3 regions of the Bacillus sp. SYZHCR11 genome follow, and region 1 is predicted to be linked to each of the others. Evidence: predicted binding sites of a transcription regulator. Region 1 holds the regulator's gene; each other region holds the start of a gene.

Region 1 (4,216 bases):
TGATCTGACGCTTGGCGTACCGAAGCCGGATAAAGCCACACAGGAAGCCATCGATGCAAGGGTGAAGTCTTCACAGGAACTTGAACGGACACAAACTGAAATTAAAATAGCCGAAGCCGAAGCGAAAAAGAAAAAAATTGAAGCGGAAGGGATCGCTGACTATAACGAAATCATTAAGAAATCAATGTCCGATGAAATGATCAAATATAAATGGATTGAAAAATGGGACGGAAAAACGCCGAAAGCGACAGGCACAGACTCACTGCTGCAGCTGCCGCTTGACGATCAGAAGCAAAAGTAAAAAGAGGAGGAGGCGATTGCCTCCTTTTTATGTTTTTTCCTGAGGGTCTTTTTCCGACACTAATTCTTCAGACGCCTCGGTTTGATAGCTCCATAGCGTGCTATCCGTCTCTGTTGTGTCCTTATAATCTTCGGGAAGTACATATTGCTGCAAATACCGGTGAAAAAATGCCTCAAAAACAGAAATGCAAAGTGCAGAGATAACCGCTGCCGCGGCAGGAGAGACATTAAACCCGCCAATGTTCATCAGGAATATCCATAATATAATGAATGAAATTCCGAAATCAGCTGCAACGGCTGTGAAATTGCTTGTTCTCGGCAGAATCATGCAATCACCCGCAAAATAAGTGATTAAACTTAAGATCACTGTAATAAACAGAACGTTTAAAAAGGTTACTTGGTACATAAGATCCAGAACAATGTACAGTAAAGCAAGTGTGAGCGCCGTTTTAGAAGCGAAAGCAATTACGTGTTTCATTTGAACCACCTTCGTTATTTCGTTTAGTCTTCATTGTAAGCAATCCGCAAATTTTTAAACTGGTATATAGTGGTTATAAAGTAAAATGTGAATAGACATCACAGGATTCACAAGTTAAAATATGTAAAAAGGGGGATGCAAATGAAAAAATACTGGATATGTATTGCTGTTTTTTTATTATGTTTTAGCGGAATACACTCAGCTAAAGCGGCTACCACTGAATTCGGATCAAAAACAAGCTTCACTTTGGAGGGAAACGCAAAAGAGTTTCATATTGAAAATCCGGGTGCTGTAGCTGCCGACGATTACTTTTTAGGCTATAAGTTCACCATAATGAACAACTCTTCGTGCGGTTTAAGCATGAAACTCCAGCGGATGGCGCTGAACGGAAATTTTTATACATTAAGTTCTAAAAACTACAGCGGCAGCTGGTTAAACCTCAGTGCCCAGGATAAAAAATCAATTGATCCGTATCACAAATACAGGATTCTGGTTGAAAGTTCTTCAAACGTCTGTGGTCCCGTCTATATTAAAGGGTTCTACGGTGTAGAATATTATCATTTTGATTGAAAATAGATACTCGCTAAAGGCAGCGGGTTTTTTTATATTTATATTTAACTTATTACACTATGTACTAAATATTCATACATAAATTTTTGACGTGCCCGCCCAAAGAAAAGATAAAAAAGCAAATTCATCACGCACAAATATATAAAAAGTTGAAAAATGGATGAAAAGTTTCTTGAGGGAAACATTATTAGTTGACTTCAAAAGTGTGATGTCGGATAATAAGAATGTAAGTTTTTCCTCCTTAGCAGGTTCGTTTCTTAAGCCAGGGCGAATCTGCTTTTTTTATGCAAAAAAACCCCTTACAGAGGGGTTTTTTACGATAAATGAAGTTTAATAGAATTAATGGACGGCTCTGAATACGCCGATCACTTTCCCCAAAATGCTTACGTTTTGCAGGATAATCGGCTCCATCGTCGGATTTTCCGGCTGCAGCCGCACATAATTGTCTTCTTTATAGAAGCGCTTGACCGTCGCTTCATCATCTTCGGTCATAGCTACGACGATTTCTCCGTTATTGGCCGTGTTCTGCTGTTTGACAATGACGTAATCTTTGTCAAAAATGCCGGCGTCAATCATACTTTCTCCCATGATTTCTAACATAAAGACATGTTCGCCCGGAGGAACCATCCGGTCAGGAAGCGGAAAATACTCGTCGATATTTTCAACAGCCGTAATCGGAATACCCGCCGTCACTTTCCCGATGACCGGAACGTTTACGACCTGGCTTTTCGGAATATGGACTTCTTCTTCATCCAATACCTCAATCGCCCTCGGTTTCGTAGGGTCCCGTCTGATCAGGCCTTTTGTCTCCAGCCGCGCCAAATGGCCGTGCACGGTTGAACTGGAAGCCAGTCCTACTGCTTCTCCTATCTCTCTTACAGAAGGCGGATATCCTTTCGTTTTTACCTCTTCTTTAATAAAACGCAGGATATCAAGCTGCCTTTTTGATAGCTTCGTCATATTTCGCACCTCAAAACGTCGATTTTAAGTAGATTATAGCATGATTTTCCTGACAGTACAAACATAGGTTCGAAAAAAACGATTGACAGAAACATTTGTTCGTATATACTGAAAGATATAAAAAGCGAACAAACATTCTTATCGGAGGTTGTTTACATGGCGAAAGAATCTATCATATTTGTCGGGCTGTTTACTGCGATTTTAAGTGCCGCTATTTTACTTGTTTCATGTGCGGGAAATGATCAGTCCCTCAGCCAATATGTTAAAATAAAGGTTCAGGACGGCGATACACTCTGGTCACTTGCGGATCATGTAGCAGAAAAGAAACACATTAATAAAGAAGATTTCATTGAGTGGGTGACGGAGAATAATCATCTCCAGACTGCTGATATAAAGCCCGGAGACGAACTTATTCTACCGGTTAAGAAGAAGCATCCGGCCGTATATCAGCTGGCCATTGTCAATTAGAGAGGAAAGAGAGAAATGAAGGCGCTCATTTATGCCCGCGTAAGCACAAACAAAGAACAGCAGCAAACGTCATTAAAAAGACAGGAAGAGGAGCTCAGTGAGATCGCTGCTGCAAACGGCATGGAAGTCGTGAAAGTCATTTCTGAGAAAGCCAGCGGTTACGAAATGGACCGCGACGGAGTATTTGAAATGCTTGATGAAATTAAAAAATCACATATTGACGCGATATTGGTGCAGGACGAAACGAGATTGGGAAGAGGAAACGCCAAGATTGCGCTTTTGCATTGTATTTACAGGGAGAACGTTAAAATATATACGACGGCTCATAAAGGTGAACTGGAGCTTTCCGAAGCTGATTCGATGGTACTTGAAATCGTCAGTATTGTTGAGGAATATCAAAGGAAAATTCACAATATGAAAATCCGGCGGGGAATGAAAAGAGCCGTGAAAAACGGCTACAAGCCTGAACGGAATCTGAAAAACAGACATGAAAACAGCGGAAAAGAAAAAAAAGAGGTTCCGGTTTCGGAAATTATCAGGCTGAGAGCCAACAAGCTTACCTTTGCAGAAATCGCAGCGACCTTAAGAGGATTCGGGTATGACGTGTCCAAAGCCACGGTTCACCGGCGGTTTCAGGAATATACCGCAGACACAGAAGGCAGCTGACGCGCATCAGTTGTAAAAAAGACTGCGTTTTAGTAGTATATAATCAACACGCACCAAAGGAGCTTATTATGATTTCTAAAGAAAAAATCGCAAGAATTAACGAATTGGCTCAAAAAGCTAAATCAAACACAATAACGGATGAGGAAAAAGCTGAACAGCAAAAGCTTCGCCAGGAGTATTTGAAAGGATTCCGCTCCTCAATGAAAAATACGTTAAAGAGCGTAAAAGTGATTGATCCGGAAGGCAACGATGTCACCCCTGAAAAATTAAAAAGAGAACAACAGAAAAATAATCTTCACTAAACAGAAAGAATACGGCAATACGTATTCTTTTTTCGTATATACTAATATCAGGATGTGCTTTACGACAATTTTCAACAAGTTTATCTCAAATTTAAGCTGAAAGAGTTGAGAAAAAGTCAGCATCGCTTTATGATGAAAAGGTACAACAATAAGGAAGGGGATTATAATGGATACAATTGAAAAGAAATCAGTTGCCACCATTCGTACACTATCTATAGACGCAATTGAAAAAGCGAATTCCGGACACCCGGGCATGCCGATGGGAGCCGCTCCGATGGCATACACGCTGTGGACGAAATTTATGAATGTAAATCCGCAGAATCCGGGCTGGTTTAACCGCGACCGCTTTGTTTTATCAGCAGGCCACGGTTCAATGCTTTTATACAGCATGCTGCATTTAAGCGGATATGACCTCAGCATTGAAGACTTGAAACAGTTCCGTCAATGGGGAAGCAAAACACCGGGACATCCG
Region 2 (4,216 bases), 790 kb from region 1:
GATTTGTTTTTTTCTGACTGCGGCGCTGACGGCAAACATGACGGCAATGTTCAGAACCAGCGCGATGATGCCTGTATTCATATCCTTAACGATCTGCGGAAGAAACGGAAAGAGGGTTCCGACGGTTGATTCGGTCAGCGTAATGAAGGCCACTGTTCCGACCCCGGCCGTTATGCCGGCAAAAGCGCCGTGGCTTGTGATGAAACGCCGCTTCGGCAGGCTGAATAAGAGGGCGGGGAAAAGCTGGGTGACAAGGCTGTAGCCCATTAAAAGCAAGGTGACGATGGTATTTCCGCCTTTCAGCGTAAAATATACGGAAATCAGCGCGATAACGGGTACGGCGTATTTTGCGAGCCGTGAGACTTTTTCGTCAGTCGTGCCGGGCAGAATGGCTTTGTACACATTTTTGGCGAACAGCGTGCTTGAGGCCATTAATATCATTGAACCGGGTACAAGCGCCGTCAGGATGCCCGCCGATCCGATCAGCCCGACAAACCAGGGATCAAAGGTTTTCACAGACAGCTTTAATAAGGCGAGATCCGTGTCCGCCCCTTTTAAACCGGGCACCTGCAGAATCGCCGCAAATCCGGTAAAGATGACAAACAGCAGGACGAGCTGATAAAGAGGCATGATGATCGCGTTTTTCCGAAACACCCGCGGATGCTCCGCCGAATAGGAAGCGGCAAAGGTATGAGGCCACATATAAAAGCCGAGGGCGGTCAGCAAAACCGTTGAGCTGAACCAGGAAACGCTCTGTCCGGTTTCCGGCAGCGTGAGAAAACCGGGTTTTGCGGCGTCAATTTGTTTGAACATCTCCGTAAACCCGCCGTAATAATGAATGGGCAGATAAATACCTAAATACAGGACGATGCCTAAAATCATGATATCTTTGACGACGGATATCCACGCTGAACCGTGGATTCCTGAAACCATCACATAAATCGTGATGGAGACAGCGCCGATCCAGACAGCGGCGGAGGGCGGAATCTGTCCGTATGACGTTGCTGAAACAATTAATCCGAGCCCTTTCAGCTGCAGGACGAGATAGGGGATGAGGGATGCGATGCCGACGAGCGATACGAGAATGCCGAGGAGCGGGCTGTTGTATTTTGAAATGAAAAAATCTGATTGCGACATCAGTTTGTGTTGTTTGGCGTAAGTCCACACGGCTGGCAGAAGCCAATATGACAAAATGTAGGCAAGGCAGCCGTACGCGATAATATAAAAGGCCGGGCCTCCTTTTCCGTAAGCCCATCCGCTTCCGCCGAGGAATGTAAAGGTCGTGTATATTTCTCCCGCCATTAATAAAAAGACAAACATCGTGCCGAAGCCGCGTCCGCCCACCGTCCATTGTTCAAGGTCCATATGTTTTCCTTTTCGGGCCCGGATTCCGAGATATACACAAAACAGGAGCACGGCGGCCATTACGGGAAATGCTGCATTCATTCCGTCTCACCCGCCTTGTTTTCTTTGTCCAATTTGTAAACGGCGGCCATCAGAACGGAAGTCAGCACCGCCCAGATGACGACATATGCAAGAATGAAAGGCATTCCGAAAACATAAGGCGTCACCCGGTTGGCAAATGGAATGCCGGCGAGAATTCCGAAAAAGGGCAGGGCGGCGAGAACATGAATCAGTTTCATAACATTCCTCCTTTTCATTGAAAACAGCGTGTCCCGATTATAAAGAAAATCATGTCGAATGTATAGTGTGAATAGTCTGAATTTTATTATCTGAAAAGGAAAAGCAGGCCCGGCTGCTTTTTAAATGGTCGCAAGAGACAGGTAATATTCCAATAAGGCGGTGACCTGTTCCCGTATTCTCGGGTTGAAATAACGGTGTTTTTCTTCATAGCCGTTAATGGTGCATATATAAAGCGTAAATGCTTCGTCTCTTTCCGCTTCGTATATTTTAATTTTACGCTTTCTTAACTCTTTTCGAACATCACTCAAATCCTTTTGTGCTAATTTTAAAGAGCAGCTGATAAGCTGTTTATAGGGTTGTTTTAATTTGAACGGGCACGAATCAAGCGCTTCGAGGTCCCGGTTCAGGATGGCTGCCGCCATGGGCAGAAACAGCCCTTTTTCGATGAGATCGCGGGTGCCGCTCCGAATGTCAGGCATAAATACTCCTTCTTTCTTAAAAACGAGAACGTTTGTTCTTATTTTATACTCGCTTACACGATATTTCAAGACGGAAAATCTCGTAAACATTTTCGTTTTTTGGAGATAATGTGTAGAATAAGGATAGACAAACTCGTTAAGGAGTATAAACGTTGGAGCAATTTTTATCATATTTGACTGAGGAACAGCTGACGGAATGGTTCCAAAGCTATAGAGCTTTCGGCCCGGCGGCTGCGGCTGTATTGCCTTTTATTGAAGCGTTTCTTCCGTTTTTGCCGCTCGTTGTATTTGTGGTGGCGAATACGAATGCATTTGGTTTGTGGGAAGGTTTTTTTCTGTCATGGCTCGGGTCTGCGTCAGGATCGATGCTGATGTTTTATGCCGTCCGCCGTTTCGGACAGAAAAGAGCTTTCGGTTTCATCCGCAGGCATCAGACCATAAGGCGGATGATGCTCTGGGTTGAGCGGCACGGTTTCGGTCCGCTGTTTATTTTACTTTGCTTCCCCTTTACGCCGTCCGCTGCGGTTCATATCGTTGCCGGTCTGTCACGGGTAGGGGCGCTGCAGTTTATATCAGCAGCCGCGATGGGGAAAATGGTTATGATCTTTATGATCAGTTTTATCGGGTATGATCTTCACGCACTCATTACACAGCCTTTCAGGATGGCGGGCGCCATAATGGTGATCGCGGTGCTGTGGTATGCCGGAAAGCATATCGAACGGCGTTTACAGACGAGAATCAGTCAGCATGAGAAAGACGGAGGGAGACAGGAATCTTGAAAAAACGATTTTGGTTTATAGCCGGCGTGCTTATCGTTGTTTTGGCCATACAATTAAAGAATGCCATTTTTATTGATTATAAAGTCGAAGGAATCAGCATGAATCCGACCTTTAAACAAGGAAATGAGCTGATGGTCAACAAGTTTTCCCATCGTTACAAAACGATCCGCCGTTTCGATATTGTTCTGTTTAAAGGCCCGCACCGCAAAGTGCTGATCAAACGTGTCATCGGGCTCCCCGGCGAGTCAATCGCATACAGGGAGGATCAGCTGTATGTGAATGGAAAACGGGTGGCGGAACCGTTTTTAAAACCGTTAAAGTCATCATTGTCCGCCGGGAGCCATGTGACCGGTGATTATACGCTGAAGGAAACGACCGGGCGCAAAAGCATACCGAAGGGACAATACTTTGTTATTGGCGACAACCGCATATACAGCCTCGACAGCCGTCATTTCGGTCCGATTAAGGATAAAGACATTGTCGGAGTCATCAGTGAATCAGACGCCAAGTGAACGGCGTCTTTTTTTCGGAAATGATTGTAAAAAAGCGGAGGAAAGACTATAATGAAAATTGTTACGCGCGAAACAAAAAAGGAGGCGTTTTATTTTTCGTATTTTTGTTACGCGCGCAACAAAAATATGAAAGAGGGCTGATGAAATGAAAACACAGGCTGCCATTATCGGGGGAGGTCCGGTCGGGCTTATGCTTGCATCAGAACTGGCGCTGGCCGGAGTGAAAACGACTGTCATTGAACGATTGAAGAAGACGGTGCCGTATTCCAAAGCGCTTATCATGCATCCGCGCACACTTGAGCTTTTTGCCATGAGAGGCATATTGGAACGCTTCTTGGAAAAAGGGACGAAGGTGTCTTCCGGCCATTTTTCCATGCTGGATACACGGCTGGATTTTTCTCGGCTGGATACGAAGCAGAATTATTCGTTAATGCTGCCACAGGCAGAAACGGAGCGGATGTTGGAGGAGTATGCATCAAGTCTCGGCGCAGACATCATCCGCGGGGCGGAAGCGGTGGCTGTTACCCAGACGGATGACGGAGTGGAGACGGTGTTCCGGGACGAAAGCGGAATCCGCACTCTTCACAGCTTATATGCCGCGGGTACAGACGGAGCGGGGAGCATTGTCCGGAAACAGGCGGGCATCGCTTTTTCGGGCACTGATGCCGACTTAACAGGAACCCTTTGTGATGCCGCTTTGAAACATCCGCCCGAATCTTCCTTTTTTTCAACGTGCCGGCTGGAGGGATCGGTTGTGATTATCCCTCTTACGGACGGACTTTTCCGCGTCCTCATCGTTTCT
Region 3 (4,216 bases), on a different contig from region 1:
CGTAATGCCGTGAATTTCGTTAAAGCGCTCCTGCTGTTCCCGTCGGCGCTTCGTTTCATTAATTGCGATCTCCATCGAATTCGTGATTTTATCGGCATACATGATGACGCGGCCTTCCGCGTTTCGTGCCGCCCGTCCGATCGTCTGAATCAGCGAACGTTCAGAACGGAGGAAGCCTTCTTTATCCGCATCGAGAATGGCGACAAGTGACACTTCCGGAATATCAAGCCCTTCCCTCAGCAGGTTGATGCCGATTAACACATCATGTTTTCCGAGGCGGAGGTCACGGATGATTTCAATCCGTTCAAGCGTCTTAATCTCGGAATGCAGATAATTGACCTTGATGCCGATTTCCTTGAGATAATCGGTCAGATCCTCTGACATTTTTTTCGTTAAAGTCGTCACGAGAACGCGTTCATTCCGTTCAATCCTCGCCTGAATCTCGCCGATCAGATCATCAATCTGTCCTTCGATCGGACGGACGTCAATGAGGGGATCGAGGAGTCCCGTCGGTCTGATGATCTGCTCGATCATTTCCGGCGTATGCTCAATTTCATACGGTCCCGGAGTCGCCGACACGTACACGATATTGTGCATATGCTTTTCAAATTCCTCGAATCGGAGCGGACGGTTGTCAAGCGCTGACGGGAGGCGGAACCCGTGATCGACAAGCACCTGTTTTCTCGCCTGGTCACCGTTGAACATGCCGCGCACCTGCGGAATCGTCACATGTGATTCATCAACGACAATCATAAAATCGTCCGGAAAATAATCAAGCAGCGTATACGGCGTAGAGCCCGGCGGACGGAGCGTCAAATGTCTTGAATAGTTCTCGATCCCTGAGCAAAAACCCATTTCCCGCATCATTTCAAGATCATACCTCGTCCGCTGCTCAAGCCGCTGCGCTTCAAGGAGCTTGCCGTTTTCGTGCATCACTTTCAAGCGCTCCTCAAGCTCCTGTTCAATATTCAGAATCGCTTTTTCCATCTTTTCCGCCCGGGTGACGAAGTGGGAAGCCGGGAAAATCGCGACATGGTCACGGTCGCCGAGAATTTCTCCGGTCAAAGCGTCGACCTCCCTGATCCGCTCAATTTCGTCTCCGAAAAATTCCACTCTGATACAATGTTCGTCACGGGAAGCCGGAAAGATTTCCACAACGTCTCCGCGCACGCGGAACGTCCCGCGCTGAAAGTCGATATCATTGCGGGCATACTGGATATCCACAAGCTTTCTCAGCAGCTCGTTCCGCTCAATCTCCATTTCCGGTCTGAGCGACACGACCATTTCCCGGTATTCTTCAGGCGAACCGAGGCCGTATATGCATGACACACTCGCGATAATGATGACATCTCTCCGTTCAAACAGAGAGGATGTCGCGGAGTGTCTCAGCTTATCAATTTCATCATTAATGCTTGCGTCTTTCTCTATAAAAGTATCCGTTTGAGGCACGTATGCCTCCGGCTGATAGTAATCGTAATAGCTGACAAAATATTCGACAGCGTTGTTCGGGAAAAACTCCTTAAACTCGCTGTACAGCTGTCCGGCAAGGGTTTTGTTATGGGCAATGACCAGTGTCGGTTTGTTCACTTCTTTAATCAGATTGGACACGGTAAAGGTTTTGCCCGTCCCTGTCGCACCCAGGAGAGTCTGGTGTTTTCTGCCTTCCTGTATGCCTTTGACAAGCTTCTCAATCGCTTGCGGCTGATCTCCCTGGGGCTGATATTTCGAGACTAACTCAAAACGATCTTTCACAAAAAAGCCTCCGTTTCTTTACGAAATCTTCCTATTGATATAGTAACACAATGACGGGCAAAATCACTAAAAATACGAACTAAAGTTCGATGGTTTATTTTTACCAAGTCAATTTTTGTATAAAAAACCTGCTTTTATGGCGTAAAAGCAGGCATTCTATTTCATATTCACCATGTCAGGCATTGTCTTTCTTTTTGTCTGCTTCTTTTTTGGCCATGTACAGCCCTCCGGCCACCAGCGATACGACATCCAATCCAACGATAAAATACGTTTCGGTGTAACCCTTTAAATAGGATGCGAAAAGCAGTGCGGCTGTGAGAGCGATCGCCACATAGTGGTTAAACGTGACGCGCGTAAAAAGGACGACCAGCATAAAAGGGAAACATAATGCAAAAACGGCTTTTGTAATCACAAAAACCCTCCTCGGGAATTCTTCATCTCATCTGATTATAGTAAAAAATGAAGAATCGGACAATCGTTCCCCTGCTATCACAATACCCTTTTTCGGCAGTCTTCAATCATCTGTCAAAGAAAATGTGAATATAAATCCATTGAACCATTAACCAGATGAATCGAATTACCTTTCTTCAGCCGAAAGGATGAGAAGGTTTAGGTCTTTGTATCTTTGACAGTTTCTTCCTCCCTCTTTACAATGTAATGATAGTGTTTACTATCATTTTCTTGGATGAAGAAAAAAAGGGGGTCATACCGCATGTATTCAGTGCGATTTCAAAAAGCGGAAGAATCGAGCCGCTCTGCAGGAGCAAAAGGAATGAACCTGATTAAACTGACGAAAAACGGGCTGCCCGTTCCCGGCGGTTTTATCATTCAGACGAATGCCCTGACACGTTTTATGGAAGACAACGGGCTTCAAGCAGATCAGGAACAGATGGAGCGCGCCATTATGAACGGCACGTTTTCAAAAGAGCTTCGGGAGGAACTGACAGCGTCGTTTTATGAATTGAGAGAATCATACGCCTCTGTCGCCGTACGTTCCTCCTCCGCGTCCGAAGATCTTGAAGGCGCTTCTTTCGCGGGCCAGTACGAAACCTATTTAAATATCAAAACTGAAGAAGAGTTTCTCGGAAAAGTGAAAGAGTGCTGGGCTTCCTTCTTCTCGGCGCGGGTCAGCGGTTATAAAGAGAAAATGAACAATGACACCGCAGAACCGTTAATGGGCGTTGTCGTGCAAGGTCTGATCAATTCCGAGGTTTCAGGGGTCATTTTCAGCCGCAACCCCGTCACACATGATGACGGAGAACTGATGATCAGCGCGAGCTACGGCCTCGGAGAAGCAATCGTCTCCGGCAGCGTGACGCCCGACACATTTATCGTCAATAAAGACACATTTCAGATTGAAAAAGAAATCGGCTTAAAAGAAATGTATATCGTCTCTAAAGACGAAGGCGTGACGGAAAAAGAGACGTCCGCTGACATGAGAAACCGCTTCTGCCTTGATGACGAGAGCGTCAAAGAGCTTGCCATGCTGACGATAAAGACGGAAGAACTGTACGGTTATCCCGTGGATCTCGAATTCGGATTTGCCGAAAATAAGCTGTATCTGCTTCAGGCCAGACCGATTACAACGATCGCGCAGGATCAGAAAGCGGCAGACGAAGAACGGGAATTTATCATGACGCCCCGGGATCAGAAAGATTTTTGGCTCAATATGGAGTCCAATATAGAAGGTCCCGTCAGCCCGTTATTCGCTTCACTCATTGTGCCGGCTTTGGAATACGGCCTCAAAGAGAGCACGAAGACCTTCCCTGTGATGGGCATCGAGATTGAGCGTGTCAAACTTCATCAGGGCCATGTTTTTTCCAGACAGCATAAGACGGACGACAAGCTGCCCGCAGAACAGTTAGAAGCGCTTTTCCCCGTCTTGGCTGACCGCATGTACGATATTATTCAGGAAACCTTTCTGCCTTTTTATCAAAAGCTGGACGAACTGGCGCATACAGACCATACGCCGGAGACTGCCATTGATGCGTTCCGAAACCTGCAAGACTTCTATTTAAAAGGATACGCAGAACATTTCAATATTGTCTTTCCGCAGGTTGCGTTAAACATGATACTGGAATCTATGTACGGACAGGTTGAGAAAGAAAACACCTCCCTTCTGTATGAAATGCTGGCCGGCGTCATGAATAAGTCATTGGAGACCGACAGACAGCTCTGGCTGCTTTCCGGACAAGTAAAAGACAGCCCTGAGCTGCGGCGCGTCTTTACGGTTTCTCATGCCGATGAGCTGCATCAGACGCTTCTGCAATCAAATGAGGGAAAACGCTTTCTCGAACAAGTCGGCGAATTTTTACAGGAATACGGCTGGAGATCCGTGAAAAGTCATGATCTCATTGAAGAAACTTGGGCGGAAAACCCTTATTTCGCTTTGGCCAACATTCAGAACTATGTCCGAAACGGATACGATTTTGACAGTGAGTTTCATAAAACGATAGAAAAACGA

What was found. Region 1 encodes LexA, which represses DNA repair genes until DNA is damaged. Its sites were predicted from a motif close to CGAACATATGTTCG; they were not measured.
Region 2: the regulator LexA is predicted to act here: its motif matches at 2,149-2,162, upstream of AC2CGA_RS05675 (YhjD family protein).
Region 3: the regulator LexA is predicted to act here: its motif matches at 1,828-1,841, upstream of uvrB (excinuclease ABC subunit UvrB).

What each region holds. Positions count from the first base shown of each region.
Region 1 covers NZ_JBXUND010000001.1:456,194-460,409, reverse strand. Annotated here, with positions in the region: gene AC2CGA_RS02130 (prohibitin family protein) at 1-301, shown strand, start outside; gene AC2CGA_RS02125 (YndM family protein) at 329-778, opposite strand; gene AC2CGA_RS02120 (hypothetical protein) at 920-1,348, shown strand; gene lexA (transcriptional repressor LexA) at 1,688-2,308, opposite strand; gene yneA (cell division suppressor protein YneA) at 2,465-2,776, shown strand; gene AC2CGA_RS02105 (YneB family resolvase-like protein) at 2,792-3,442, shown strand; gene AC2CGA_RS02100 (DUF896 domain-containing protein) at 3,511-3,744, shown strand; gene tkt (transketolase) at 3,911-4,216, shown strand, end outside.
Region 2 covers NZ_JBXUND010000001.1:1,245,597-1,249,812, reverse strand. Annotated here, with positions in the region: gene AC2CGA_RS05685 (sodium:solute symporter family protein) at 1-1,446, opposite strand, end outside; gene AC2CGA_RS05680 (DUF3311 domain-containing protein) at 1,443-1,643, opposite strand; gene AC2CGA_RS05675 (YhjD family protein) at 1,764-2,123, opposite strand; gene AC2CGA_RS05670 (TVP38/TMEM64 family protein) at 2,276-2,902, shown strand; gene lepB (signal peptidase I) at 2,899-3,414, shown strand; gene AC2CGA_RS05660 (monooxygenase) at 3,560-4,216, shown strand, end outside.
Region 3 covers NZ_JBXUND010000002.1:417,875-422,090, forward strand. Annotated here, with positions in the region: gene uvrB (excinuclease ABC subunit UvrB) at 1-1,752, opposite strand, end outside; gene AC2CGA_RS08800 (CsbA family protein) at 1,928-2,164, opposite strand; gene AC2CGA_RS08805 (PEP/pyruvate-binding domain-containing protein) at 2,465-4,216, shown strand, end outside.